2 regions of the Pantoea sp. PGP6 genome follow, and region 2 is predicted to be linked to the other one. Evidence: riboswitches for the same ligand, from Rfam matches in the RefSeq annotation. Region 2 holds a riboswitch; the other holds the start of a gene.
What was found. A riboswitch is a leader RNA that binds a small molecule or an ion and turns the genes downstream of it on or off. The one in region 2 is predicted to bind fluoride.
Positions count from the first base shown of each region.

Region 1: another riboswitch for fluoride. It lies ahead of crcB (fluoride efflux transporter CrcB); the one in region 2 lies ahead of ACLIBF_RS03740 (DHHA2 domain-containing protein).

Region 1 covers NZ_JBQBMA010000001.1:244,606-259,519, reverse strand. The annotation lists gene ACLIBF_RS01205 (GNAT family N-acetyltransferase) at 1-544, opposite strand, end outside; gene ACLIBF_RS01200 (LysR family transcriptional regulator) at 687-1,586, shown strand; gene ACLIBF_RS01195 (glutathione S-transferase family protein) at 1,686-2,627, shown strand; gene ACLIBF_RS01190 (alpha/beta hydrolase) at 2,650-3,255, shown strand; gene ACLIBF_RS01185 (sugar phosphate isomerase/epimerase family protein) at 3,259-4,074, opposite strand; gene crcB (fluoride efflux transporter CrcB) at 4,214-4,591, opposite strand; fluoride riboswitch at 4,684-4,759, opposite strand; gene ACLIBF_RS01175 (nucleoside hydrolase) at 4,887-5,828, shown strand; gene ACLIBF_RS01170 (zinc-binding alcohol dehydrogenase family protein) at 5,813-6,841, opposite strand; gene ACLIBF_RS01165 (GntR family transcriptional regulator) at 6,980-7,882, shown strand; gene ACLIBF_RS01160 (MFS transporter) at 8,053-9,405, shown strand; gene ACLIBF_RS01155 (hypothetical protein) at 9,427-10,818, opposite strand; gene ACLIBF_RS01150 (alpha/beta fold hydrolase) at 10,811-11,722, opposite strand; gene ACLIBF_RS01145 (fumarylacetoacetate hydrolase family protein) at 11,828-12,664, opposite strand; gene azuC (stress response protein AzuC) at 12,976-13,053, opposite strand; gene mntP (manganese efflux pump MntP) at 13,173-13,748, opposite strand; gene ACLIBF_RS01130 (DUF1158 domain-containing protein) at 14,066-14,308, shown strand; gene pdxR (MocR-like pyridoxine biosynthesis transcription factor PdxR) at 14,310-14,914, opposite strand, start outside.
Region 2 covers NZ_JBQBMA010000001.1:776,747-791,660, forward strand. The annotation lists one part of gene ACLIBF_RS03715 (IS3 family transposase) at 1-471, opposite strand, end outside; one part of gene ACLIBF_RS03715 (IS3 family transposase) at 471-732, opposite strand; partial or broken gene ACLIBF_RS03720 (ISNCY family transposase) at 791-1,429, shown strand; gene ACLIBF_RS03725 (DUF3147 family protein) at 1,714-2,064, opposite strand; gene ACLIBF_RS03730 (YdgH/BhsA/McbA-like domain containing protein) at 2,355-2,567, shown strand; partial or broken gene ACLIBF_RS03735 (Tn3 family transposase) at 2,688-2,831, opposite strand; fluoride riboswitch at 2,948-3,022, shown strand; gene ACLIBF_RS03740 (DHHA2 domain-containing protein) at 3,065-4,027, shown strand; gene ACLIBF_RS03745 (universal stress protein) at 4,031-4,459, shown strand; gene eno (phosphopyruvate hydratase) at 4,475-5,761, shown strand; gene ACLIBF_RS03755 (2,3-bisphosphoglycerate-dependent phosphoglycerate mutase) at 6,139-6,774, shown strand; gene crcB (fluoride efflux transporter CrcB) at 6,809-7,183, shown strand; gene ACLIBF_RS03765 (cation-transporting P-type ATPase) at 7,293-7,553, shown strand; gene ACLIBF_RS03770 (efflux RND transporter permease subunit) at 7,722-10,781, opposite strand; gene ACLIBF_RS03775 (efflux RND transporter periplasmic adaptor subunit) at 10,778-11,725, opposite strand; gene ACLIBF_RS03780 (response regulator) at 11,722-12,417, opposite strand; gene ACLIBF_RS03785 (MipA/OmpV family protein) at 12,545-13,330, shown strand.

The DNA of each region.
Region 1 (14,914 bases), 530 kb from region 2:
GCGTGTCGAGGAAATCCTGAAAGTCCCGGTAGCCGCGGTTGTGCCAGTGATACTGACAACCGAGCCGCGCCAGCCAGTCCGGCTGTTCGGCCAGCAGCTGGTTGGCCTGCGCATCGGTAAAGTTAATGTGCGCCCCGCTTAACCCCTGCTGCTGCAACCTTTCCGGTAACGCCGCCAGCAACTGCGCCGCAGCCACGCTGTCGCCCAGCAGGCGCGCCCCGCTGACCGGGCTGAAGGGAATAGCTCCCAGCCATTTAGGGTAATAGCGGATGCCGGCCCGCTGGCTGGCATCTGCCCAGGCGTGATCGAACACATACTCGCCCCACGAATTGCGTTTACGGTAGCCCGGCAGCGCGGCACGGGTGATGCCGCCGTCACGCCACAGCAGATGATCCGGCTGCCAGCCCGATTCGGGCCGCACGCTGCCGCTCTGTTCCAGGGTAAGCAAAAAAGCGTGGCGCAAAAAAGGCTGATCGTCAGGCAACAGCGCATCCCACTCGGCGGCGGCGATCTCCGCCAGCGAAGTCAGGTGAAACAGCGACATGAAAAACTCCAGACAGCAACGGGCGAACGATCAGTCAAGCAGGTTTTCTGCGCCAGCGAAAGGGTGAAGGCACGCAATGTGAAGGCTGCACAGCCTGCCCGCACGCCCTATACTGCGATTTTGCCTCCTGACTGGAATCGCCATGGATCGACTCGAGTGTGACCGGATGTTTGTCACGGTGCTGGAAACCGGCAGTTTTTCGGCGGCGGCGTTACGGCTGGGCACCAGCAGCAGCCAGGCCTCCAAGCGGGTATCGAAGCTGGAACAACAGCTTGGGGTTCAGCTGTTTAAACGCAGCACCCGCGCCCTGTCGCCAACCGACGTCGGGCGCAGCTATTACGAACGGGTAAAAAACCTGCTGGATGCCTTTGATGCACTGGATGCCAGCGTGCGCGAAAGCGCCAATACGCCCACCGGCCGGCTGAAGATCAGCGCACCCGGCTCTTTCGGCACCGCCGTGTTGTCGCCGGTGCTGGTGGCGTTCGCCCGGCGCTATCCGCTGATTGAACTCGACGTCAGCTTTTCCGATCGTGCGGTGAACATCGTCGATGAGGGATTTGATCTGGCGATTCGCATCGGCAACTTAAGCGACAGCAGCCTGGTGGCGCGTAAGCTGGGCGAGGTCCATGTGCGCATCGCCGCGTCACCGGTCTATCTTGAGCAGTTCGGTAAACCGCAGCACTGGCAGGATATCCGCCAGCATCAGTGCATTATCGACACCAACTTTCGCGATCCGCTGCACTGGCCGTTTGCCGATGGCAGCGGCGAGATGGTCAGCATCCCGATTCAGGGCCGCCTGCGCTTCGCCAATACTGAAGCCTGTTTGCAGGCGGCGATTGCCGGGCTGGGCATTGCGCGACTGCCGGGGTTCATCGCCGCGCCCGCGCTGCGGCGCGGTGAGATCGTCCGATTGCTGGAGAACTTTGATATTCCGCCCCTCGGCCTGTTTGCTGTCTATCCGCCAGCCCGCCATCTGGCGCACCGGGCGCGCCTGCTGATTGACTTTCTCGCCACCCATTTCAGCGAGGTTCCGCCAGATTGATTCCGTCCATAATGGAATAAATGATTGTCTTTTTGGCTGGATTATCACTCATTCTGTCATCAGTTAAGCTACTGCTCAGATCAACAGAGGAGTGGCATCATGTTAGTAGCGGGGAAATGGAGTGGTGACTGGCATCCGGTGCAGGCTACCGATAAACAAGGCGGTTTTGTCCGTCAGGATGCCGGTTTCCGGCACTGGATCAGCCACGATGGTTCAACGGAATTTGCTGCGGAACCGGACCGCTATCATCTCTATGTGGCGCTGATCTGTCCGTGGGCCTCGCGCGCGCTGATCGCCCGTAAACTCAAAGGACTGGAATCGCTGATTAGCGTGACGGTGGTCGAGCCGCAGCTCGGCGCGCAGGGCTGGCGTTTCGGTGAGGCGACCGCTGCTGACCGCGATCTGCTGGACGGGGCGCACTATCTGCATCAGATTTACACCCGCGCCGCGCCCGATTTTACCGGCCGGGCCACCGTTCCGGTGCTGTGGGACAAGAAAACCGCCACCATCGTTAATAACGAGTCGGCTGACATCGTGCGGATGTTTAACAGCGGCTTCGGCGATCTGGCGGACAACCGCCTCGATCTCTATCCCGCCGCGCTGCGTGCAGAGATTGATGCGCTCAATGCCAGTCTCTATCCCCGGCTTAACAATGGCGTGTACCGCGCCGGCTTCGCCACCACCGCGAACAGCTACCAGCAGGCGTTCAGCGAGGTGTTCAGCCAGCTTGACGAACTGGAGTTGATGCTCAGTGATGGCCGCACCTTCCTGCTCGGTGAACGTTTGACTGAAAGCGATATCCGGCTGTTCGTCACCCTGATTCGCTTTGACGTGGCCTACCATGGCCTGTTCAAATGCAACCTGCGCCGGGTGCGCGATTACCCGTTGCTCAATCGCTATCTGAAAAGCATGCTGTCAGTCTCCGGCATCCGTGAGACCGTCAACATTGAACACATCAAACAGGGTTATTACTCGATTTCGGCGCTGAACCCGAACGGAATTGTTCCGGCAGGCCCGGATCTAAGCGAGTACGGTTTATAAAGCCCCTTTTTAAGGAACAGCAATGGCAAAAGCACTGGTGATATTTCTGCATGGCGTCGGCAGTAACGGCGACGATCTGGCACCGATTGGGCGTCACTGGGCGGCCTTATTACCGGATGTGGTGTTTGCATCGCCGGATGCGCCTGCAGCGTTTGATGGCGGTTTTGGCTATCAGTGGTTCAGCCTGGCCGGCGTTACGCCAGAGAACCGTCCGGCGCGGGTACGGGCGGCGCGGGCAGCGTTTGACGCCACTCTCAGCAACATTATCAGCCAGCACGGCTTCGCCGAACGCTGGCACGAGGTGGTGCTGGTGGGCTTTTCGCAGGGGTCGATTATGGCGCTGGATGCGCTGGCATCCGGCCGTTATCCGCTGGCGGGCGTGGTGGCATTTTCAGGGCGTCTGGCGTTTGACGGCGAGCTGACGCCGCAGCCTCATCTGCCGGCCATGCTGATCCACGGCCATGCCGATGAGGTGATCCCGTGGCAGGAGAGCGAATCCGCGGCTGCGCGGCTGAAACAGGCGGCAGTGCCGGTTGAAACCCTGTTTGAGCCAGCGACCGGCCACACCATTTCAGCACAGGGCGCTCTGCATGCCGCCGCGTTTATCGGGCAATGCCTGCAGGATTAAACACTACGACCAGTAGCGGCTTAATGCCTGCCACGCCTGCCGGGCAGCCACCTCAGGCGGCAGGCGTTTCAGCGTATCATTAAACACTTCAATGCCAACCGGACCCTGATAACCGGCACTTTTCAGCTTATCCACAAAGCGTCCGATGTCGATAATGCCATCACCGGGTAGCAGTCGCTGATGACGCGCGATGTCGATCAGACTCTGCTTATCCTGCGGCGGAACGGCAGCCATATCACACAGTTGCACCTCGTAAATCCGCTCGGCAGGAATGCCATCCAGCTGTGAAGCGTCGCCGCCCAGCGCACAGATATGGAACAGATCGACCACCAGCCCGATGTTGGGCTGATCGAGACGCTGCAATCGCTGCCACGCCAGCGGCAGGGTGTTATCCACGCTGCACCAGGCCATCGGCTCATACATGATGCGCATGTTGTAGCGCGCGGCTTCCGACGCCATCCAGCGCAGGTCATCATCAATCTGATCGGCGCGGCAATCCTCACGGGTACTGGCCGGAGCCTGAATGGTGTCACACCCCAGCGCCTGGGCAATGTGGATAAACTGACGCAGCTCTTCGCGCTTCTGCCCGCGCAGCGCGCTGGGCGCGCCGGTGAAATCACGCAGCACCTGCAGATTGGTAAAGCCGGGTCCCTGCTGAGCGGCAATCCGGGCCAGCGCCGCGGCACCGCCGTCGCAGGCCTCCACGTCCTCACGCCAGATTTCGACCTGGTCAAAACCGGCATTATGCGCCGCCTGTAGCTTCTCTTCGGGCTCACCGTTTAACAACACCAGGTTAAGGAATGTTGGATTACGACTCATCTCTCTGCTCCTTAATCGTCCGGAATAATCGGTGAAGAATAATCAGCTGCAACGCCGCACACCTTGCGGCCTGGGCAACATCGCAGCTAAAACAGTATCTACCTCTTAAGCGTTATGGCAAGCCGCGATTCACGGTCCGTCAGGCCAGCAGCGTCATCAGTGCGAAACCGGCAAACGCCATCAGCAGCGAGCCGATGACATGCACCAGCGCACTGGCCATCGCCCAGAGGTACTTACCTGATTGTAGCAATACCATTAATTCTGCCGTAAACGAGGAGAAGGTGGTCAGCCCGCCGCACAGGCCGGTGATGATCAGTAGCTTCCACGCCGGGTCAATTTCCGGATGGCGGACAAACCAGGCCATCGCCGCGCCAATGATCAACCCGCCGATCAGATTAACCAGCAGCGTGCCGGGCGGCAGGTTGGGAAATAAAGCATTGAAACGTACCGCGAACAGCCACCGCAGCACACAGCCAGCAGAGCCGCCAATCATGACGGCGAACAACGGTTTCAACATGTCTTGCTCCTGATTGCAGATTTCACGCCGGGCTGAGGGGAGAAGCAGAGATAAACCGCGCCTGACACCTCAGCTCCCGCGAAAGGATACACCGAGTGTCAGGCGTCATCAGCCGGGGTAAAGCCCGCCGGCGGTTGGGGAAGGTGGCACGCCATCACCTTAAGCGAAGGATAATACGATGCGACTCTCCGGCTGGCAACTGAGTGGCCACCGCAGCGGTTGCCGCTGAAAACCTTGACGACGGCGCGGCGGTCAGGGTAATGCTGAGCGTTGAAGGCAGCGACCCGGAGAGTCTATGCGTACCCTGATTATTGATACTGACATTGGCGTCGACGATGCGTTTGCGCTGGCCTACGCGGCACGAACTCAGCGGCTGCTGGGCATCACCACCGTTTTTGGCAACGTGGCGGTGGGCCAGGCGGTGAAAAATGCCCGGCTGTTCTGCCAGAAAATGGCGATTGAGGCGGACGTTTATCGCGGCTGTTCCCGGCCGCTGGCGCAGCGTATGAGTGCGCCCGCCACGCTGCACGGCGAAGATGGGCTGGGCGATGCGTTTGATAACCCGTTCAGCGACGCAGCGCCCAGTGCGGTGCAGTTCATTATCGACAGCGTGCGGGCCCATCCGCAGCAGATCACCCTGGTGGCGATTGGCCCGCTGACCAACATCGCCAGCGCCATTAATCAGGCACCGGACATTATTCCGCTGGTTAAAGAGCTGGTGATCATGGGCGGCGCATTCGGTACCGGCGGTCATAGCGGCAACGTGACGCCGTTCAGTGAATTCAACATCTGGAAAGATCCGCACGCCGCCGATCAGGTGCTGACGTCGGCGCTGAAGGTGGTGGTGATACCGCTGGATGTCACCCACCAGGTGCTGATCACCGGCGATGACGTTCAGCGGCTTAACCAGCCGGTTCTGAGCGCCATCTGCCGGCCCTATCTTGCTTACAGCCTGGCAAAAGAGGGCTTTGCCGGCATGGCGCTGCACGACACGCTGGCGCTGGCGTGGCTCAGTCTGCCGGCGGCCTTCACCTTAACGGAAAGCCCGCTGCGGGTGATCACCGAGGGGATCGCCTGCGGCCAGACGGTGCGTAAGCTGAGCGCGCTGGCTTCGCGCCACGATCCGTTTGATGGTCTGCCGTCTCAGCGCATCGCACTGGCGGTAGATGCCGGTGCGGTAAGGTCACACTTCTTTCAGACCCTGACGCTGCTGCACAGCAATCAGCGATCGAAATGAATCACGCCTTTGATCAGTTCGCGGTTGTTGATCACCTGCGACTCAAAGCTGTCCGCCAGCGTTGAAAAGTCGAGATGGTGATTAAGCATCATTTCAGCCCGCAGTGCGCCGCTGGCCATTAACTCACGTACCCGATCAAAATCTTCACGGGTGGCGTTGCGGCTGCCCATCAGGGTGGTCTCTTTTTTGTGGAATTCGCTGTCCGGGATCACCAGATCGCCTTTATGCAGTCCGACATAAACGATGGTGCCGCCATGACGCATCAGGTTCACCGCGTTGTTCATCGCCGCCGGGCTGCCGGTGGCGTCGATCACTTTGAGCGCCAGACGCCCGCCAAACTGCTCGCGTAGCGCAGTGTAAAAATCCTCTTCCGCCGGATTGAGCGCTGCCAGGCCGAGCTGGTCAGCCACGTGCTGGCGACGGAACGCGCTGGTATCGGCTACCACCACCTCAGCGCCACTGGCAGCCGCAATCGCCGCCACGCCCAGGCCGATCGGACCCGCGCCGACCACTAATACCTGCTCACCGGCCACGATAGCGGCACGTCTGACCGCATGGGCACTGATGGCGAACGGTTCAATCAGCGCGGCCGCATCCGGCGCGACATCATCCACCACTAGCAGCGTGCTGACCGGTACGCTCAGGTAGTCGCAGAAACCGCCATCCTGATGGACGCCAATCACTGAAATCTGCTCGCAGCAGTTGGTCTTGCCGCTCTGACAGGCGTCGCAGCGCAGGCAGGAGATGTAGGGCATCAACGCGACCCGCTGACCCGGTTCAACGCCGCTCGCGCCGCTGCCCAGCGCCACCACTTCAGCACAGAGTTCATGGCCCAGCACCCGCGGATAGCTGAAGAACGGCTGGTTGCCGGACCAGGCGTGAATATCGGTGCCACAGATTCCGGCGGTGAGGATTTTAATCAGCGCTTCACCGGCGCCGGGTGTTGGTTGTTCGCGCGTGGCCCAGACCATCTTACGTGGCTCGGCGATGACCAGTGCTTTCATTGTTGTCATGGTGATTCTCCGGGTTGTCCTGCACGCAGTTATGGCGAATCCTGCCTGCGGCGCGGGATTCGATGGCGGGAAGTGTGAAGCACGACGATTTTTTTGGGCTTTGAATGGTTTTTAATGCGTAAAAAACCGGAGGACGGGATGAGCCGCAGTCAGAATTTACGACATAACGTGATTAACCAGATGCTGGAAAGCATCGCCCAGCGCCATATTCTGTCGCCTCTGCCTCCGCAGGCGGCGCTGGCTGAGATGTTCAATATCAGCCGCACCACGGTGCGTCACACCCTGCACTATCTGCATCAGCGGGGCGTGCTGGAAAAGGTCGATAAAACCTGGGTGATCGTGCGCGATCCGTGCGAAGACGACGGGTTCAGTGCGCTAACGCCGCCGATTGAGCAGCAGGCCAGCCACTTCGAACAGGTGTTTTTTAACATGATTAATCAGCGCCAGCTGGTGCCTGGCGACACCTTCAGCGAGCTGCAACTGGCTCAGCAGGTCAAAGTCAGTCCGGTAGTGGTGCGGGAGTTTCTGCTGCGTTTTATGCGATACGATCTGCTGGAGCCGGTCAAACGGGGCCAGTGGCGGATGAAGAAATTCAGCCAGGATTACGCGGAGAAGCTGTTTGAGCTGCGGGAAATGCTGGAAACCCACGCGCTGAGCCGTTTTTTAAATCTGCCAGCCAGCGATGAACGCTGGGTACAGGCGCGGGATCTGCTGGATCGTCACCGATCGATGCGTGACACCATCGCCAGCAACTACCGCCACTTTGCCGCCCTGGATCGGCAGATGCATTCACTGATTTTATCCGCCGCCAATAATCCGTTTTTCAACCAGTCGCTGGAGATCATCTCTGTGATATTTCACTCACATTATCAGTGGGATGAGAGCGATCTGAAGCAACGAAATATTGTGGCGCTGGAGGAGCATATGGCGATTCTGACCGCGCTGATTGGCCGACAGGATGTCGATGCGCTTTGTGCATTACATAACCATCTGGCGACGGCTAAAACCTCGATGGTGCGCTCGATTAGTCAGTACAATTAAAAACCGATTAAAAACCACAAAGCATTAGCTCCCGCACGATTCAGAAACATCTTTGCAACATCTCTTCTCCTTTGCTCTTAGTCTCGACTGCAACGTCATGGCGGCCACTTGCCGCTGCGCGAACCCCCCTCTTCACCATAACGATAACTACCCAGCTTCGGGAGAGTGCAATGGAAAAGACATCAGTGACCGGCCACGACAACGTGTCCGGCGGAGCGGCGCCAGGCCAGGATTACGTTCCAATGCGCGGCGATATCGTCCGCTCACCGCGCATCCGTAAAATTCAGGTGACAGCCATGCTGTTGCTGCTGTTCGCCGCCATTATTAACTACCTCGACCGCAGTTCGCTGTCGGTGGCTAACATGACTATCCGCGAGGAGATGGGTCTGAGCGCCACCGAAATCGGCTTCCTGCTCTCCGCGTTTTCTCTGGCCTACGGCCTGGCGCAGCTGCCGTGTGGCGCGCTGCTGGATCGTAAAGGGCCGCGCATTATGCTCGGCATCGGCATGTTTATCTGGTCGCTGTTTCAGGCGGCATCGGGTCTGGTACATAACTTCACCCAGTTCATCCTGGTGCGTATCGGCCTCGGCATTGGTGAAGCGCCGATGAACCCGTGCGGCGTTAAAGTGATCAACGACTGGTTCAATATCAAAGATCGCGGCATGCCGATGGGGATGTTTAATGCCGCCTCAATGATTGGCCTGTCAGTAGCGCCACCGATTCTGGCTGCCATGATGCTGGTGATGGGCTGGCGCGGCATGTTTGTCACTATTGGTATCCTCGGGATGTTCCTCGCCATTGGCTGGTACATGGTTTACCGCGATCGCGATAACAACACCCTGAGCGCTGAAGAGATCCACTATCTGCAGGCGGGCAGCGTCGCCTCGCGTAAAGAGCCGATCAGCTTCAAAGAGTGGCGCGGCCTGTTTAAGCAGCGCACCATGTGGGGCATGATGATTGGCTTCAGCGGCATTAACTATACCGCGTGGCTCTATATCGCCTGGCTGCCGGGTTATCTGCAGTCGACCTACCATCTGGATCTGAAAAGTACCGGCCTGCTGGCGGCGATTCCGTTCCTGTTTGGTGCGGCGGGGATGTTGCTGAATGGCTATGTGGTCGATTCACTGGTGCGTCGTGGCTTTAACGCGGTGAAAACCCGCAAGGTCTGCATCGTCAGCGGTATGCTGCTATCCGCCGGCTTTACCGCCGTGGTGACCCGCGCCACCGATACCACCAGTGCCGTTACCCTGATTGGCATGGCGCTGTTCTGCATTCACTTCGCCGGCACCTCATGCTGGGGCCTGATTCACGCTAATGTGACGGCCCGCATGACTGCATCGGTCGGCAGTATCCAGAACTTCGCCAGCTTTATCTTCGCCTCCTTCGCGCCAGTGATCACCGGTTGGGTGCTCGACACCACCAAATCGTTCAGCATGGCGCTGATGATTTGTGCCTGCGTGACGCTGGTTGGCGCACTGGCTTACCTGCTGCTGGTGCGCAAACCGATCACCGACGGCGAGTAATCCCGCCTGACGGCGCAGGCGTTACGTCAGCGCCGTCAGGGTGACTCCATGTTTCGCGCCATAACGCTGGATGCCGGTGATTACCTTCTCCACACTCAGCGGCGGCGGCGGCGGTAACAGCGGCGCCCGTTCCCGTAATGCCGAGTCAAAGCGGGCGAAAGTGGCGAAATCGCGCGGGAAGCGCTCCTCATCCACGCCAATCAATGCACCCTCCTCCCGGGCATACGCCAGTAGCGCCTGCCAGCGCGCAATCTCCGCCAGCCCGATGCTGTCGGTGCCGTGCGAAAACAGCATCATGTCGATGTTGCGGAACGGTGGCTGTTTCTCAAGGAAACGCTGCAGTGCCGCAGCAGAGGGCTCGGTGCAGAACACCAGCCAGAACGGGATAGCGTGCTGCTGCATGCTGCACCAGGGGTCCATCAGCAGAAAACTGTCCACCGTCAGGCGGGTCGGTAAAATGCCGGCGGCCAGATACCAGTCGCGGTAGATCTCCGCCACCACATAACTCATCGCTTCCGGATCTTCATAACGAATCTCCATCAGCTTCAGGCCCTGAGCCTCCGCCAGTTTTTTCAGCGGCGAGATCAGATAACCATCCAGTCCCCATTCCGCTTCTGGCACGTGATCGGTAATGGCAGGCGGGGTCCAGCGTTCGCGATCAATGCCGTAGCGCGCCAGGTATTCCGCCACCCGCGGACCGCCCTGTAAGTACTCTTTTTCGGTTGCGCCGCCGAGCGCGCCAAACTGAAAGAACGAGCGATCGCTGGTGCGGGTCACCGGCCACTGTCGGGTACAGTGATTGATAAACAGCGTTGATCCGGCCGGCAGGCTGCCCATCAGGAATTCGTTGAACGCCAGCGGCAGCGCACGCAGTTTCAGCCGGAAGTAACGCATCTGATCGAGCATCAGCCGATCCTGATTCGGGTCCTGCATGTGATGCACCGCCAGCCGTGGCCAGGCAGCCAGCAGCGCGGCGGCAATCTCCTTGCCCTGCTCAAAGCTCGCCTGCGCATCATCCGGATCGTTATTGGCGGCCCGCACCGGGCAGAGGAAAGTCTGGGGCAGCCAGGGCACGCCCATCGCCGCCGCCAGATGTATCAGCGCACCGTTCGAGGAGCCGATAAAGGCCGCCGGATAGTCCTGCTGCGGGTATTCACTCACCATCCATTCGGCGATCCCTTCTACATCCAGCTCACCGGCCTGACGCAGCGTGATGCCTTCTGCCATGCCGCCCAGCGCGTAGCCCCACTCGCGGAGTCCGGTCGGCAAGCGGTTAAGCGACGGCAGCAGACGATCCAGCGTCGGTGACTGACTGGGGCTGGCGAAGGGCCGATCGTGCAGCGCATTGGCCAGCGCCAGCAGCATCGCCGCGGCAGAGTCGAAACGGGCAATCCCTTTCGGTGGTTTACTCATGCTGATCCTCCTGCTGGATACGCGCCAGGAACGGGCGGATGGCGCTACAGAAACTCCACGGATAGACATAATGCAGGGTGTGCGTCCCGTCGCGCAGCGTGAGGGTTTCGCTGTGCGGCATCAGGGCGGCGAGTTCATCCAGCCAGCGCGCCGGACACACCGGGTCGCGCGAGCCGCGCAAAAGCAGGGTTGGCGCGCTAATGTACGTCAGGCGATGTTCAATATGGTCACGCATCATGGCACGCATGGTGCCGAAGGCGCGCCGCAGACCGGCTTTGGCGTAATCAATGCGCGCCAGCGGTCCCGGCGGACGACGTGCTTCCAGACGACCGTTACGCCAGTCGCGCCAGAGCTGACGCGGCAGGCTGCGGGCGTGACGATCGACCGTCGGCCCCTGCAGCACCAGTCCCGCCACCGCCTGCGGATATTTCACCGCCAGCGCCGCCAGAATCTGGCAGCCAAACGAGTTGCCCACCCAGATGGCGCGCTGGAATCCGTTGTGCTGCAGCCAAAGCCACAGCGCGTCGGCCAGCTGATCCACCGACATCACCGGCGCCGAGGCCGGCAGCGCACTGGCCCCGAAACCCGGCAGGTCAGGCACCAGCACGTGATAATCGCGGCTTAATGCCAGCGCCAGCGGTTCCATCGCCCGGCCGGACATCACCAGACCGTGAACCAGCACCACCGGCAACCCCTGGCGCTCATTCGGTGTGACGCGGGTAAACATCCGCCAGTCGCCAATCTGCTGATAATAACCGGCCAGCCCGGCGTGGTGACTGCGCGGCGACACCGGCGGCGTCTGCTTCAGCTGCTGCCAGCGTTTCATGCCCCACAGTGTGGCCGCCACACCTAACCCAACGCCTGCCACGATGGCCGCCTGTTTTCGTCGATGCTTCTGGATCATCCGCTGCTCCTGTTTCGGGGGGATAACTCAGTGTAGGACGGGATTTCGCAGCAGGCGGGTAATCAGATTAACGGTGTGACACATTGCGCTTCGCAGCGAGGGGGGTTACGCAATCACATTGCGCAGACGCCCAATCTGCTCAATTTCTACTTCAACCACATCGCCGGAGAACATAAACAGCGGCGGTGTGCGTTTTTTACCGACGCCACCCGGTGAACCGGTGATGATCACATCGCCGGGCGACAGCGGGCTGAAGGCCGAGATGTATTCAATAATTTTTGCTACCGGATGCACCATGCTGCCGGTGGTATCGTTCTGCACTTCCCGCCCGTTTAACCAGGTTTTGATCGCCAGCTGCTGCGGATCGGGGATGACATCCGCAGTGGTCATCCAGGGTCCGAATCCGCCGGTCTGCGGCCAGTTTTTGCCGGCGGTAAACCAGGTAAACTGCATGTCGCGCACGGTCGCATCCATAAAGCAGCTGTAACCCGCCACCGCCTCCAGCGCGTTGGCAGCGCTGACCTGATGGGCCGCTTTGCCGATAATCACCGCCAGTTCGCCTTCAAAGTCGAACTCCTGAGTGGTAGCGGGCTTTTGCAGCGGCTGGTCATGGCCGGTGAGCGAGTCGGCGAAACGCACAAACAGGGTCGGCGCATCGAGCGTCTCGGCAAACTCTTTTCGTTTATCGGCGTAGTTCATCCCGACGCAAAACACCTTGCCAGGATTCTCAATCACCGGCAGAAAGCGGATGGCGCTAAACGGATAGTCGATTGGCATGGTGTGAAAAGCATGGAGATCGGCCAGCGATGAGCGGCTCAGAAAGGTTTTTAAATCGGCGCAGGCTGCACCGAAGCGTAAACCGAGATCCACCACGCCGTGCTCGCGCACGATACCGAAACTTTTTTTGTCCTGGTCAGGAAGAGAGAAACTGCAAAGCTGCATTGCTGCCCCGTTGTAATCGCGAATTTTCAGATTTTTACTGAGAAAAGAGGCGCGCAGGGTAACAAAAGTCATCGGCAAAAGCGTACACAGTTATGCTCATCGGATCTGCTGCTGATCATTCAACAGCGTAATAAGCGCTGGAATGATCAGCAAAAAGGATTTTCTGTGGCGTCAGCGATCGCTGTTGACGGCAAATTGCGGGCGGAAACGAGGCGGTGAATGGGGTAAAGCGCGGGCGGTGGAACAGAAGAAAAAGTGATAATCATCGGTCGATCCCTGACCGCGATTATCGAGGGTTTTCTGCGGCGTGCTTAGTACATCGCACCCGGCGGTACGTGTTTGAAGGTTTCGACGTAAGCGCGGAACACGTAGTTAAAAATGCGTTTCATGTGACACCTGATGCAAAATTAGTTGAAGAAATATGCGAAAAGTATAACTTCAGCGCGTTTTTTCGGCAATAAATTTTGAACCAGATCACAAAATTGAGTTTATTTTGCGCAAAAAACCGTTAAGCGGCCTGACCGAGATGTTGCAGCAGAATGGTCGCGCCGACGGCAATCAACACCAGACCGCCCAGCACTTCCGCCCATTTGCCGAGTACCGGACCAATAAAGCGGCCCACCAGCACGCCGGTGGTGGCCATGACGGTGGTGGCGGCCCCGATGGTCAGCGCGGTGGTAATAATGTTGACCTGCAAGAAGGCCAGACCCACACCGACCGCCAGCGCATCAAGGCTGGTCGCCACAGCGGTAGTGGCCAGTACCATAAAGCCATGGCTCTGCGGCGCTTCACAGGGTTCTGCGACGGCGGTTTGCCGGAAACCTTCCATCATCATGCGGCCGCCTAAAAACGCCAGCAGGATAAAGGCGATCCAGTGGTCCCACGCCATGATGTAACGACTGGCGGCCAGGCCAAGCGCCCAGCCAATCAGCGGCGTTAAGGCTTCGATTGAGCCAAAAATCAGACCGGTGCGCAGCGCTTCTTTAAAACCCGGACGATGCAAGGTGGCACCTTTGCCCAGTGCAGCAGCAAACGCGTCCATCGACATACCCAGTGCAAGAATTAAGGTGGCAATAAAGGTCATGATTTATTCACCTGGGGCGAAAAAGCGGCAATTCACGCTGTATTCACCACACAAAGTGTTCAGTAATGAAAAAGTGCGCGCAGTCTACCACGCAACCGCAGAGATAAAAAGACAGTAAAATCATGGATTTAAGTATAGCAAAGGCTATAACTTTTATCATTCGCTATGTTTCGCGCTAAGTCGATGGTGGTAAAGCATTTTCTGACAGTTTTCCGCAACGATAATCGGCTTGTCTGGCCACTGCGTCTGCATTCCCTGATTGAACCCCAGCGCTGATTGCCGGAAAATGCCCGGCTTATTATTACGGGATGCCAGTTATGAATAACCCTTTTGAATCTTTAATCGTGCCTGGCGGCATTTTGCTGTTGGGGTTTCTCTCTGCCCTGCTGCTGCCTGCGCCAGCTTTTAGCCTGTCGGTGGCACAGCATCTGCAGCAGATGCTGCATTTGCAGGATCTTAACCAGCTCTACACCGTGGTGTTCTGCATCTGGTTTTTACTGCTGGGCACGGTGGAGTTTTTTGTGATTCGCTTCGTCTGGCGCCGCTGGTTCAGGAGCTGAGTCAGGCAGTCTGCGCATCGACCAGCGCTTTCAGGCGTGCTGCACTGCGCGCATAGCCATCACGCGGTAACTGAGCCGCACCGAGCAGCAGTCCGGCACAGCGTTGTTCGTCGCGCTGATACCAGATCGACAGCGGTGACGGGGCCATGCCATAGGCCAATGCTTGCTGCGCAATCAGCTGATCCGGCGTACCGGCCGGCAACCTGACAATCACCGCCAGCCCGGCACGTTGCACCTCGGGGAAATGGGGTTGCAGAGCGGCCATCATCTGCTCCAGTCGTTCGTGGTAGACCCGCTTCATGCGCCGCAGATGCCGCATGAAGTGTCCTTCCCGCAGGAAAACGGCCACCGCATCATGAAGCAATCCCGACGAGGCCGGTGCTAACAGCGCACAAACTTCCGCAAAACGCGAGACCAGGGCGGGCGGGACCACAATAAAGCCAAGCCGCAATCGCGGCGTCAGCGATTTGCTGAACGTACCGATATGCAGCACCCGTCCCTCGCTGTCGAGCGCCGCCAGCGCCGGTGCAGCCCGGTGACCAGGCTGCAGTTCGCCCAGATAATCATCCTCAATGATCCAGCGCTGTTGATGGCTGGCCCAGTTAA
Region 2 (14,914 bases):
CTGCCAGATACAGCCAGCCTTCATCGGTGCGTAAGTAGGTGATGTCTCCCGACCACTTCTGATTCGGGCCGCTGGCGTAAAAGTCCTGCTTCAGCAGGTTCTCAGACACAGGCAAGCCATGCTCACGATAACTGACCGGGCTGAACTTGCGGGCTGCCTTTGCCCGAAGCCCCTGGCGACGCAGGCTGCCAGCTATCGTTTTGATGTTGTAGGCCGGGAGCTCATCCGCAAGCCGTGGCGCACCATACCGTTGTTTTGCATCAGTGAATGCTCTGAGAACCGCGGCATCACAGGCCAGACGGAACTGCTGTCGCGTGTTTATCTGATGACGCCGGGAGCACCAGGCATACCAGCCGCTACGGGCCACGCGCAGCACCCGGCACATGGCTTTGATGGTGAACTCAGCCTGATATTTTTCGATAAAAACATACTTCATTTCAGGAGCTTCGCGAAGTATGTCGCGGCCTTTTGGAGAATAGCCAGCTCCTCTGCCTGCTCCGCAAGCTGGCGTTTAAGCCGGGCATTTTCAGCATCCAGTTCGCTTTCGCGTGCAGATGATGTCAGTTGTTGCTGTTGTTTTTTTCGCCAGCCATAGAGTTGCGATTCATACAAACTGAGTTCGCGGGCAGCGGCAGCGACGCCAATGCGTTCAGCAAGCTTCAGAGCTTCCTGGCGGAATTCGGGAGTGTGCTGTTTACGCGGCTTTTTACTGACGGTTACTGATTTAGTCATGTGAGCTACCTCTGGTTGAGAGTTTACTCACTTAGTCGCGTGTCCACTATTGGCGGGTATCTGTGCCAACAGCTCTCAGGCCAAGGGCCGCGTTAAGCGCGCCAACCTGACGCTGCAGGAGCGGCTGGTTAAGGAGATGTGCCTGGAGAATATCACCTGCATTGATGCCGCCAACGCCTGGATCGAAACGTTCATCAGCGACTTCAACCACCGCTTTGCCAGACTGGCAAAATACCCGAAAAACCTTCACCGCACGGTCTAGAGAGCCACCTGGAACTGGACGACATTTTCGCCTGGCAGACGCTTCGGACGCTCTCAAAAGCACTGACTTTTCAGTATGAAAAAATCCTTTATCTGGTTGATCCCACTGACGAAAACTCACGCATAGTCGGAGAAGAAATCCTCGCTTTTGATTATACGGACGGTACGCTCAAATTCCGCCATGGAAACAGAACACTGAAATATCAGATGTTCGATAAGCTGGACTGCATCAGTCAGGGGCGCATCGTTGATAACAAAAGGCTTGACGCGGTGCTGAAGCTGGCGAAGGAAAAACAGGATGAGCTTGAAGCCGCAGGAAAAAGAAAGGCGCAGCCAGAGTATGCCTAAAAGGCGGGCACAGATTCAGGCTCAGCTCAGAGCCATCAATCCGGTTCTGGCTGAACCCTCTCTTTTCAAATCAAGCCTGAAAAAATGAGCTCACTGCCCTTTTTTCTTCATCAGAAATCAGCAGAAAGTGACATTTAAAACCGGGAAATCAGGGTGACATTATCAATAAGGAAAGACAGCGAGTATAATAGTTGTAATATCCGCACCTCCCCAGAACATCTGAATTTGTCTTTGACAGAAAGAACCGCGCTTCCGGCAGGAAGCCGGCCCCCTTGAAAACTCTCTTATCCTGTTAAAAAGCCTGATATGGTTCGGAGTTAGTCGGTGTTTCCTCCGGCAATAGTGCAGTTGGCTTCACAACAGCGTACATTATCACATCAGATTTATGCCAAAACGGCGTAACGCACTGGCCCACAAAAAGAAAATAAGGACGGTTACGACGCAGCAGCTACCCAGCGTGATCCAAAAGCCAAATCGCTGACAGAAAACAGGGAATAGTAAAAACATAGGTAGTGTCGGCACTACATACCAGAATGTATACCACGCATGATTGGCTATTTTTTGCTGACTCTGTCCTTCCAGCTTCATCCACACGAGCACAAGCACAGTAACCAGGGGAAGCGCGGCGACAAGACCACCAAGCCGATCACTACGCTTGGCAACTTCAGAGATAAAAACAACCATTCCGGCGGTGATCGCGTACTTAATCAGTAGCCATAACATCATAAACCCTCACTAATCCTGTAAGTTAACGGCCCTGCACCGACCTATCTCCCCAGCGCAATCCCGGTTTCGCGGTGTCTGTTACGGCCGTATTTTCTCATGCCTCGTCAGCCACGGTGAGGCTCTTTCAAGAGCTGGGTTGTATGAAAACGAAAAAACACAGCCAACAATAATTTACAAAATAACTTATTGACCCTGTATTTACTACAGGGTTTTTAATGCACATCAACAGGTGAGACGGCGATGATGCCGGTATCACCAGATGACCAGATAACCCAAGGAATATGACCATGAAAAATATCAAACTGCTTGTTGCTGCCAGTATGCTCTCCGTAGTCTCTTTCTCTGGCTTCGCCCAGTCAGTCAGTGTTACTGCTGACACACTCAGCAACGCGGAAGCGAAAATTGCCGCTATCGCCAAGGAATCCGGTGCTTCGTCCTACCGCATCACCAGTGCTGACCAGAACAACTTTGCCCGCATGACTGCAGTCCTAGATAAGTAACCCGGGACTGTACTACCCTGAACCTGACCAGTTAACGCAAGAGATGGTCGCAGAGCAAATAGCCGGACTGGCTGTCCCCCAGTGGGATGCATCTGGTTCCGCTGGCGACCTCACACGCAATCCCTCACTGTAACGTTTTCTGATCTCACCACGCTGGCCATAACAGATTGCCCTAGCCACTGCATTACGACCTTCTCTCCGGTTAAGCTGAGTCAGGATACGTCGGCGATAATACTCATCATAAATATAATTAAGAAGGTATAAATTGCTTCATTCGGCGCACTATTGTAAACGTTTTTGGCGGGACAGGATGTACTTGTGTGTACGAAACCGAGGGCCAACAATAAATATTGATTTAATGCAAAGGCCCATATAAGATTGATTTACAAGGTGATGGTGCTCCACCTTTCCCAACCGCCGGTTTTTCAACACCGGATGATGGCGCCTGATATACAGATGAAGTTGTCCTCTTATAGGCATGTATGTCAGGTATAGCTATGCAAAATAAAACCACATTACCGCTTACCGCAGAATCTCTCTCTTTTCAAAGAGATAATCCGATTTATGTCTTCGGTCATCGAAATCCTGACAGCGATGCTATTTGCAGCGCGCTGGTTGTGGCTGACTGGCTTAATTACACCGGTCGTCCCGCAACGCCCTGGCGCCTGGGGGATATCACCCCGGAAACCCGTTATATCCTCAACGCTGCGGGTGTTTCACAACCCGATTTACTCACCGTCGATCTGACAGATAAAACCGTATGGCTGGTTGATTTTACGGATGCAGAGCAGGGACCGTCTTCGCTGATGGACAGCAACGTCATCGGCATCATTGACCATCATCGTATTGGTACCCTTGTTACCCGCAATCCACCGGATGTCTGGGTGCGGGCGGTAGGATGCTGCGGAACAGTAATTCTCTCAATTCTCATGCATGACATTCCGATGCCGCTGACTGCCGCTCAGGCTGTGTTGCTGATGGGGGCGATCCTCAGTGATACCGTTGCGCTGACGGGTCCCACCACCACCACTCAGGATCAGGAATCCGTGGCTGTTTTGCGGGAAATCGCCGGTATCGATTATGACCAGTTTGTGACAGGGCTGCTGCGAGCCAAAACAGATATAACCGGGCAATCCGCGTCGGTTTTACTCAATCGTGACGCCAAAAATTACCGGATCCATGATGTGCCGCTGTTGTTGTCACAAATTGAGGTCCGCGACATGGCTGATATTACTCCCCTGTTGCCTGAGCTACTGCAGGAAATGGATAAAACCTGCAAGGACAGCGTGCTGGACATGGTGATCCTGATGGTGACAGACATTACCAGCCGGAACTCCGTTTTGCTTTTTTCAGACAGCAGCCTGACAGGCTCCCGCCAGGTATCGCTGCCCGGCATGACAAGCCGGAAAAAAGAAATCCTCCCCTGGCTGACCAACCGCTTCGCTTCTTATAAGAGGTGATTTATGCAAATTTACCGGCATGCCTTGTTACTTGTACAGAATGAAACCGATGGTCTGCTGTTGCTTGAGCAGGCAGAACGTCTGGCAAAAGAGATGGGCACCCGTATTACTGTCGGGCATCTCAGTGCTGACTATAGGGAACTGGATTATACCAGTGACTCATTAACCAAAGACCGTCAGTCCCGCGAAGTTATTGATGCAAAGGCAATGCTTAGCCGTCTGGTGGAGTCCAGCAGTATTGATATCAACGTCAGGTCCATCGTCAGCATCCATCGTTTCCGGGACGTTGAGGCCGTTGTTCAGCATGAAGATATCGATCTGGTCATGCTGGGGCATGAAAACCGCCTGTTCGGGGTTTTTTCCTCCTTTTCTTTCGAATTCATCAATCACCTTTCTGTTGATGTTCTGATTAAACATATTCCAGCCCCTTAAAAGAAGGTCAAACTTATGAGCTTTGAAATTGAATGTATCATCGCAAGAGAAATTCTGGATTCCCGCGGTAACCCGACCGTAGAGGTTGAAGTGACTTCTGTAGGGGGCAGTATGGCCCGTGCCTCCGTTCCTTCCGGTGCCAGCACCGGCTCCCGTGAAGCCATCGAGCATCGCGATGATGACAAGACACGTTTTGGCGGTAAAGGTGTTCAGGATGCGGTCCAGTGCGTCAATACCGAAATTAACGATGCCCTGCAGGGCTACGATGTACGCCGCCAGAAAGAAATCGACAACTGTCTGATTGCCCTTGATGGCACAGAAAACAAAGGCCGGCTGGGTGCTAATGCGATCCTTGGCGTATCGCTGGCAGTATCCCGCCTGGCGGCACAACTATCCTCTACCCCGCTCTACCGCTATCTGGGTGGCGTCGGCGCGAATCTGCTGCCGGTTCCCTGTATGAATATCATTAACGGCGGAGTTCATGCCCGCTGGCAGGGCGCTGATTTTCAGGAGTTTATGATTGCACCATGGGGAGCCTCTTCCGTACGCGAAGCTATTCGCTGGGGCAGTGAGGTCTACCAGGCCCTGCGTCAGGTCCTGCTGGAAAAAGGTTTATCCGCCGGCGTGGGCGATGAAGGCGGTTTTGCACCGGCCGTTTCCTCAAACCGTCAGCCGCTGGAGCTTATCGTGGAGGCAATTAGCAAGGCGGGATACCGCCCAGGCGAAGATATCGTTATTTGCATGGATCCGGCCTCCAGTGAATTCTACGTCGATGGGAAATATACCCTGCGTACCGAAAATACCCGGCTCAGCGCCGACGAAATGACCCGCTACTATGAGCAACTGGTGAAGGATTTCCCGATAGTCCTGATTGAAGATGGCCTTGCGGAAGACGACTGGGCCGGCTGGCAGCTCCTGCACCGCGCGCTCGGCGATAAAGTTGAGCTGGTTGGCGATGATATCTTTGTGACCAATGTGAAATATATCCAGCGAGGTATCGATGAAAACCTGGCCAATGCCGCATTGATCAAACTGAACCAGATAGGCACCCTGAGTGAAACCATCGAAGCCGTCCAGTTGTGTCAGGATAACAACTGGGGAACCTTTATTTCGCACCGGAGCGGGGAAACCGTGGACAGCTTCATTGCAGATATGACCGTCGGCCTGCGGGCTGGTCACCTGAAAACCGGTGCACCCAGCCGTGGGGAGCGCATTGAGAAATACAATCAACTGATGCGTATTGAAGATGAATTAGGTGATGCCGCCATCTTCGCCGGTAAAGCCGCCTTCAAAAAACGCTGATTCCGTCACCCTTCCCGTATGCTCAGATACGGGAAGGGGTAGGGTGGTTCTGTGAACGGAAAAATACTCATACTGTAACAGCAACGGGGATCCAGGCAAACTGTCTGGTTTTCCTGATCGCTGATGCCTTTTTTAATATACTGCCGGATGATACCAGTGCCGTTGTAATCGCGCTGTTCATCGGGAGCGGTGCCCATCTTCTGATGCGTCACCTCCTTGACCGGAGTCCAGGTAAATCCGGGTAATCAGTACAAACAACTCAACGGGTTCAGGTCCTTCCGGTTCAGTTGTGGGTGACAGACAGGTAGTTGTTATGGGGAAAATTATTTTACTCCGCCATGGCGAAAGTTAGTTGAATCGCAAAATCGTTTTACCGGATGGGAAAATGTCCCGCTGATGCTGAAAGGAGTGGAGGAAACCCGGCGCGCAGCAAACCTGATAAAACGGTCCGGAATCAGTGTGCCACTACAATCATAGATGGAGCCTGCACATCCGTTCTGAACCGGGCAATTCATTCGCTCTGGCTGATAATGGAAGCGCTGAATCAATTGTGGTTACCGGTGGACAAATCATGGCGGTTAAATGAACGTCATTACGGTGCGCTTCAGGGAATGAACAAAGATGAAGCCACTCAACAGATTGGCCAGAAAATCGTTTATCACTGGCGGAGGAGCTATCGTGGTATCTCCCCTCCGTTGCCGGATGCACCTGCTTCACTTCATCGTGAGGCACGTTATCGTCATGTGTCCCTGACGGATTTGCCGGGGGGAGAAAGTCTGGAAATGACGCAACGAAGGTTGTTGCCTTACTGGCACCACGTCATTGTCCTGCGCGTCGCCAGTGGCGAAACCATGTTGCTGGTCAGTCATGCTAATACACTGCGTGCGCTGACCATGTTTATTGAGCAGATTGATGAAAATAAGGTTCCCGATCTGCATGTCCTGACGGGAATCCCCGTACTGTATGAAATGAATGAAAAACGGGCCATCACCGCACGTTATTCCCTTGAATGACGGTCTGATGGTGCCCTGATTTCAGCGAGGTGGTATGTACAAATCATTATTCGCGGTGGTGATAGGCGGATCGATCGGCTGTGTGATCCGCTGGATACTGTCCATGCGTCTCAATGCACTTTTCCCCAATCTTCCACCTGGTACCCTGGTGGTTAATCTGGTTGGCGGATTTATCATCGGTATGGCACTGGCCTTTTTTGTCCGGCAGCCTCACCTTGATCCCGCCTGGAAGTTTTTTATTACCACCGGCATATGTGGCGGTATGACAACCTTTTCCACCTTTTCTGCTGAGGTGGTGGTGTTACTTCAGAATGGCAATTATGCATGGGCTGTCATTTCCGTACTGACGCACGTAACTGGCTCGCTTCTGATGACTGCCACTGGTTTCTTTGTGATGACACTGCTGTAAAAGCATATGCGCCATACACTTAACCGCGCCATGTCTCCGGCAGATTTTCATTTTATCGCCATAACAACATACCTGACCTGCCGGGTCAGGTATTTCCGGAGAAGGGTGTATGGAGATGCTCCCTGAGAATATCGTGAAGGGACTTTCCGAAGCCGAGGTGCAGACCCGGCTGGGTCAATGTGGCTATAACGAAGTGCGTGAACAGCCTCCGGACCAGGTGCGTGCTATCCTCAAACGTCTGCTGGGTCCCATCCCCTGGATGCTCGAAATTGCGCTGGTACTTGAAGTGGTTCTGGGAAAGACGACTGAACCAGTGCGCGCTCAGACAACGACGAACCATCCATTCACCTCATTCGGAGGTCACAGATAGTCGCTGTCTCACACGCCGAATCCCCTCCTGAGTTCACCACGATCCAGCAGGTCATGGCGGCGTCCGGCGCCATGATCCTAGCAGTCGCAACCGGCAGCGACGGTCATCCCCATATCCGCGGGTTGCAATCATTAGTCGAAGCACTAGGCGATGATACGGCAGGACTCGTCAGGGATACGGTTTCCAGTGAAAGATTAGACTTATTGCTGCCGGCAGTAGTGTCAGCGTTGCCAGTGTGGCTGAAAGCAGCCCACCAATAATGGCAAATGCCATCGGTCCCCAGAAAACATCCCGGGCAATCGGCAGCATCCCGAGAATGGCCGCCGAAGCGGTCAGCATGATGGGGCGTGAACGGTGCAGCGCGGCGACTTTGATCGCCTCATCCGCAGTGAAACCATTTTTCATCCCCACATCCACTTCGCTAATAAGAATGACGGCATTACGGATGATCATCCCGGCCAGTGCAATGATCCCCAGCAGCGCCACAAACCCCATCGGTATGCCAAAAGGCAGCATAGCCACAACTATCCCAGGCAAACCAAACGGTGCCATCAGCAGGGCCAGCAGCATCGACGAAAAGCGTTGTAACTGAATCATCAGCAGTAACAGCATCACCATCAGCGTGACAGGCAATACCGCATACACTGAGCTGTTTCCTTTCTCCGATTCCACAACCACTCCACCTTCCTCCACACTGTAACCCGGCGGGAGACTCTCCCGGAAACCGGCAACCACCGGAGAGAGTGCCGATGACACGGTCTCTGCACGAACGCCGGGCGCGGTATCCGACTGAACCGTGATAAACGGCAACCGCTGCCGACGCCAGATAACCGGATCATCCAGCGTCCATTCTGGCGTGGCGACCTGTCCCAGGGGAACTTTATTCCCGGTCGATGATGTCAGCATCAGAGCATTCAGTAACGCCGGGTTTTGTCGTGAGGCTTCATTTCCCCGCAGCACCACATCAATCTGGCGGTTACGGTCGCGCAGGGTGGTCACGGTGGTTCCGGAAAACAGCGTGGCAAGCGTTCCTGCCAGTGACTGAGACGTCATGCCGGTGGCACGCGCCTGCGTCTGATCCACCCGCAGACGGATGACCCGCTCCGGTTCACCGGACGTCAGATTGACACCCCGGGTATCGGGATTGCGGGCAATCATCCCTGCCAGTTGCGTGGCCAGTTCACGTACACGGGTATTATCCGGCCCGGATACCCGGTATCTGACCGGCCAGCCCACCGGAGGGCCCAGCTCCAGTGTGGATACCCGGGTTGTGAGCGTACTGAAATCTTTCGACAGGATCTGCTCAAGCTGTTTCTGCAGCCGGTTTCTCGCCGCTTCATTTTTCGCCACTACGACCAGCTGGGCAATGTTCTCTTTCTGCAGCAGAACATCCATCGGCAGATAAAAACGCACAGCGCCGGAACCGATGTAGCTTGAGTAATGGTCAATATCAGGATTATCGCGCAACTTCGCTTCAAACTTCAGGACGTCGCGGTGCGTCTGTGCCTGGCTGACATTCTGCGGCAGAGTCAGGCTCACCAGCAGCTCCGGGCGATCGGACGCTGGGAAAAACTCACCCTGCATCAGCAGGGCTCCGCCCCCGGACAATATCAGTATCGCCAGGGCACAACCGAGTGTCTTGCGCCGGTGCTGCATCACCCGGTCGAGCAGGCGGGTATAATGACGGTGAAAGAAACTGTGCTTATGTGACTGATGTGAATGCTGTTCCGGCAGTAACCAGACGCCGGTAAGCGGCGAGAAAAGAACCGCAACCAGCCATGAGCTCAGCAGCGCTGTCAGTACCACCACAAACAGGGAGTAGCAGTATTCTCCTGCGCTCGATGCCGCAAATCCCACCGGTATAAATCCGGCAATCATCACCAGTGTCCCCGTCAGCATCGGGAACGCGGTGGTACGAAATACCTGCGTGGCGGCCACACTCAGGGCATCGCCAGCCTCAAGCCGCGACACCATGGCTTCTACGGTGATCATGGCATCATCAACCAGCAGTCCCAGTGCAATGATCAGGGCACCGAGGGAGATTCGCTGTAGCCCTATTCCGGCCAGTTCCATCCCGGTAAATGTCATGGCCAGCACCAGCGGAATGGCCACGGCGACCACCAGACCTGCCCGGCTGCCCAGCGAAACAAAAGAAACGGCCAGCACAATAATAACGGCCTCAACCAGCACCTGGACGAATCCTCCCACCGCGTCACTGACTACGGCCGACTGGTCTGCCACCTTCTCCACACTGATCCCGTAAGGAAGATGCGTGCGGATCCTGTCCATCGTCGCGTTCAGCGCCCGACCAAAATCAACAATATTTCCACCGCGAGCCATCGAAATCGCCAGCCCGAGTGCTGGTTTACCGTTAACCCTAAACTCCGGTGAGGGCGGATCTGCCTGCTGCAGTGTGACCGTGGCCAAATCGGTGAGTGGGATAAAACGGTTTCCGGTATGCAGCACAATTTGCCGCAGGCTGTCCACGGATGTGAAGGCGCCACTGACTTCCACCGACATATTTTCCTGTGATGTCCGGATACGTCCGGCGGGCGTGACGGCATTCTGTGCCTGCAGAGCCGCCGTCACCTGCTGAAGATCGAGTCCCATTCCCGACAGTTTCAGTGGATCAAAAGCAATCACCACCTGTTGTTCGCTGTCACCCAGCAGCGTAACTTTCCCTGTTCCCGGAACAGCCAGCAGAGATGTCCGGATATCATCGACGGTATCGCGTAACTGCCGGGGAGTGAAGCCGTCCGACGTGAAGCCATAAATTGTGCCGTATGTATCATCGAATTCATCATCCACGGCCGGGGTGGTGGTGCCGTCCGGCAGGGATGCCCGGATGTCGTCCATCTTTTTCCGCACGCTATACCAGATACCCGCAACCTCTGACGGCGGTGTGTCATCACGCAGGTTCACAAAAATCACCGACGAGCCCGGACGCGTGTAACTCTCGATATAATCCAGATGTGGGATTTCCTGGAGCTTCTTCTCCAGCGTGTCGGTGACGAAACTGACGGTATCTTTTACCGTTGCGCCCGGCCACTGTGCCGACACCACGGCGGTCTTAATGGTAAACGCCGGATCTTCGCTGCGCGGCAGATTTAGAAAGCTCATGACGCCTGTCACCGTGACCATCAGCATCAGAAAAGCCACCAGTTGTCGGTGGGCCAGTGCCCAGGCAGAAAGATTAAAACCGCCGGAAGCGTGCATAACATTTTTCATTTTTGGTTCTCCGTCAGCACGTTTTCCCCGTCACGTAACTGACTGACCCCGGCAGTGACCACCTGTTCACCGGCTGTCAGCCCTTTGCGGATGAGCACCGAATCGGTCATATAGGCCGCAATGTCAACGGGTGTCAGGCGCAGGCGATTTTTGCCGGTGTCCACCACGAACACTGCCGGTTTCTGTTCTTTCCTCGTCAGGGCAGATGCCGGTACCTGAAACACTTCACTGCCGCCCAGGGGTAATGACCCGGTGACCGTCGCCCCCATAGCCATTACCGCGGGTGCATTCTCAAGGTCATAGCGTACCCGCCAGGTCCGGGTCTGTGTGTCGGCCTGCGGGCTGATGTCACGCAGCGTTCCGGTTACCGACACCGACGGGTTATCCGCCATACGCAGGGTGAGTGTCTGCTGCTGTTTCAGGGTGTCAGCCAGAGCCCCCGGTACGCTGAAGACCGCATCACGGGCCCCTGACTGCGCCACCCGCAGGATTTCCTGTCCGGTGGTCACTACCTGTCCCGGACCGGCGCTGACGGTGGTGACCACCCCGGTAACCGGTGAGAGCAGTCGCGCATACCCCAGACGGTCCGCTGCACTGCTCAGGTCGGCCTGAGCGCTCTGCAGTTTTGCTGTTGCCGTGTCGCGGTTTGTGCGGGCCTCGTCAAGCTGAACCCGGGCAACCGCACCCTGCGGGGCAAGCAGCGTCATGCGTCGCAGGTTTATCTCAGCAAGCCTGGCGCTTGCCTCGGCTTCCTGTACTGCCGCCTGAGCACTGCGGTACTGATTACGCAAATCGGTATCATCCAGTTCAGCCAGTACCCAGGCATCCAGCAGGGCAAAACGCAGCCACATGCACAGGGCGATAAGCACGACACTGCCGGCCGCCAGCGACAACACCCTGACGCAAATCCAGCGCCATAATGAACGGGACTCTCTTTTTTTCATGGCTGCAGATACCGGTAACCGATCCCTCTCACGCTGGTCAGCACACCGCTGACCCCCGCTTTTTCCAGTTTGCGGCGTAGGTTATAGATGTGTGTATCAACCACCCTCTCCAGCGCATCACTTTCCGGCAGGCAGTGTTCAAGCAGCGTCTGACGGGAACAGACGCTCCGGGGGCGGGTCATCATCATGTCCAGCAGTGAAAACTCGGTGGGGGTCAGCTCAAGGTGCACCCGGTTTTCATCGTGAATAACAGCGACTGACATGGTGTCCCGGTTGAGTTCAACGGCCCCCACCCGGCGATAATTTTCAGCGCTAGCATGCGCTGCCGCCCCACGCCGTAACACCGCCTGCACCCGGGCCACGACCTCACCCGGATCATAAGGTTTGACGACATAATCATCCGCACCGAAGCGTAAGGCCCCGATACGGTCCGGGGCCTCGCCCATTGCGGTGACCATTATCACGGGAACATCGGATTCGCGGCGCAGCCGGCTGAGTATTTCTGTTCCGGTCATACCCGGCAGCATGATATCAAGCAGAATAAGTGCAGGATGCTGGGTAAGGGCGGCTTCAAGTCCTGCTTTTCCATCATGGGCCAGTATGACCCCGAAGTTTTCACGGCGAAGATAGGCTTCGAGCACATTCGCCGCATCCCGGTCGTCCTCGATAATCAGAATACGTTTTGTGTTCATTCATTCTGCCTTGATGGTTTCTTGATGGTTTCCACGCTGAGTCTTGATAAAGCATCGTCATAATCCACTGCGGGTGGCCGGGCGGGTCACAGCTTACCGTAATGCATAAACATAAAACGAGGGATATATGATGGCAACGTATTCGTCTGTAACAGGGTGTACAGTGATCCTGCTGGCAGCGACCTGCGGGTCCGCTATTGCCGACAGCGGCAATCAGGATGGAGTGACGGTGGGGATAATGGGAGAAAACGCCCCCCGCTACAGTGGCGCGGATAAGCAGCACTGGACAGTGATGCCTTCCCTGCAGGTCCGTAAAGGCGCGTTTTTCTTCGACTCAACAAAAGGTATCGGTTATGACCTGCAGACGGATAATGGCCTCTATTTTGAAAATGCGTTCGGATACAGTTTTGGCCGTGCCGATCAAAATTCATCGTGGCGCGATGGTTCTGACAAACTGAAAGGAATGGGAAACATCCGTGGTGCACTGAACACGCAGGTTGCTGTTGGCTGGCAGGTGAACAGCTGGTTTACCCCGGAAATCCGTGCAACTCTGCCGCTGACGGATTCACAGGGGGTACAGTACCAGGCCTCGCTGACGCTCGTGCCCTGGCAGAACGACACAGATACGGTTGCCCTGCAGGGCGCGGCACTTTTTGGTGACGCCCGGTACATTAACACCTGGTACGGCGTTAATGCTGCCCAGAGCCGCACAACCGGTTTCCGGGAATACAACCGTAGCGCAGGATTTTATGCTACGCAGACTACCCTGAGCTGGCAGCATCAGTTTAATGAACACTGGGGCACCCTACTGGGCGCTTCATATGCCTGGCTTGCGGATAAAACCAGTGACAGTCCTGTTGTGTCAGCGCGAGACAATATCAGCGGTTTTGCTGGTATCAACTGGACATTCTGACACGCCAGGAACTGGCAGAGTCTCCGAAAAGTGGACTATCAGAAACATATATTTGAATGTTGATATCAGATGATGTTTTGCGAGTCATCTACTGGCTTGGAAATGGCTTCAAGCCCTGAGTGATATATCACCGGAAGATTACGAGCAGGAGCATGTACTATTACACTTTCAGTGGAGTGGATTATAAGCGCAGGATAATAGCATATGAGGACAGCATTAAAATTCATTACATTCCCAAATCCTTTATCTATATTCTCGCTAGTATAAAATCATGTATAGCGAAAGAAAACCCTAGCACCTTAAATAAGACCGCACCGACAGTCTTTTGCGCCGAGGTTCTTCTCCCCCCCATAAACAATGACCACGAAAATATCAGGAAAACTACGACATCACATGTCAGATGGGCCGAATCCCAGCTTAACCAGAATTGACGAATGAATACTTGAAAAATTTGACATAAATTGAATATCGTCATTCCATAATAGTATGGGCATAGTACGAACTGCCAGCTAGTTTGTTCCGTCCGTTGAGTCTCTAACTGACTATTATTTTAAGACTAACATATCAGTCTCTTTGATTTTTAGATAGCAATAATATTTGCTGATATTACTTCATTGAGTACTTCTACCGCCATACTGGCATCAAGATTCTTGACCGACACATAGACCTTTATATGAGCCTCCACGCTATCGAGAATTATCTCGAACGTACGGTCAAGCTCTTCTGGATAGTAGTTCATCACGCTGTCGAACACGCTATTGTACGATGCCCTGACAATCCCATTACATACCGTAAGGAATAAGGCGATATTTCTCATTCAGAACTGAATCACATGCGGTAGCAGGAGGATGAAAATCAGCTACTGAAGAAACAGGTGGCTGGCCTGAGTGTGGACAAGGAGATGCTTCAGGAGATGCTGAAGCAAAAGTTCTAAGGCCGGCACAGAAATACCAGTCGGTGCATTCTCTGCGGGAAGCATATCGTATCAACGCCTACCGGGGACGCGGGTTACTAATGCAAAGCAGAACTGTTTAACCGCCGCTATCGGACATAAATACTGGATTTTAATCTATTTAGAACTCAGAATGAGGTACGGGAGAATTACATTATGCTGGCTGAGGTAATACAATAACGAGCGGCCTCATGAATCTCTGAATAACCTGATACAGGAAGAGGTATCGGCTGATGACTGAAAACCCGGAGCTATCAAGAAGTGCATGGAACAAAAATGGCATGCTTAAACTTACAGCGTTTGGTTTACGTATACTTCGCTCTTCTTACTTTTTATGATGATAAATTTGGCATACCACCCTGTTCTTAATATATTTAAAAAAAACCAAATACTCCCTCCACAAATACTTGACGTCACATGATACATTAATGAGGCCTTAAAAGAAAAAACCGATGATTTAGTAAATCACACATAAATATTGAACACAATACATTTAACATAGAGAAAAAATTAGTGAGTTAAGTAATAGACATATTAAATCAAAACTACAACTCAAGACATCTAAACACCCCACCATGGTGCATAATAATAACAGAAATACTTCTAACCGTAAGGATACATGATAAAAAATG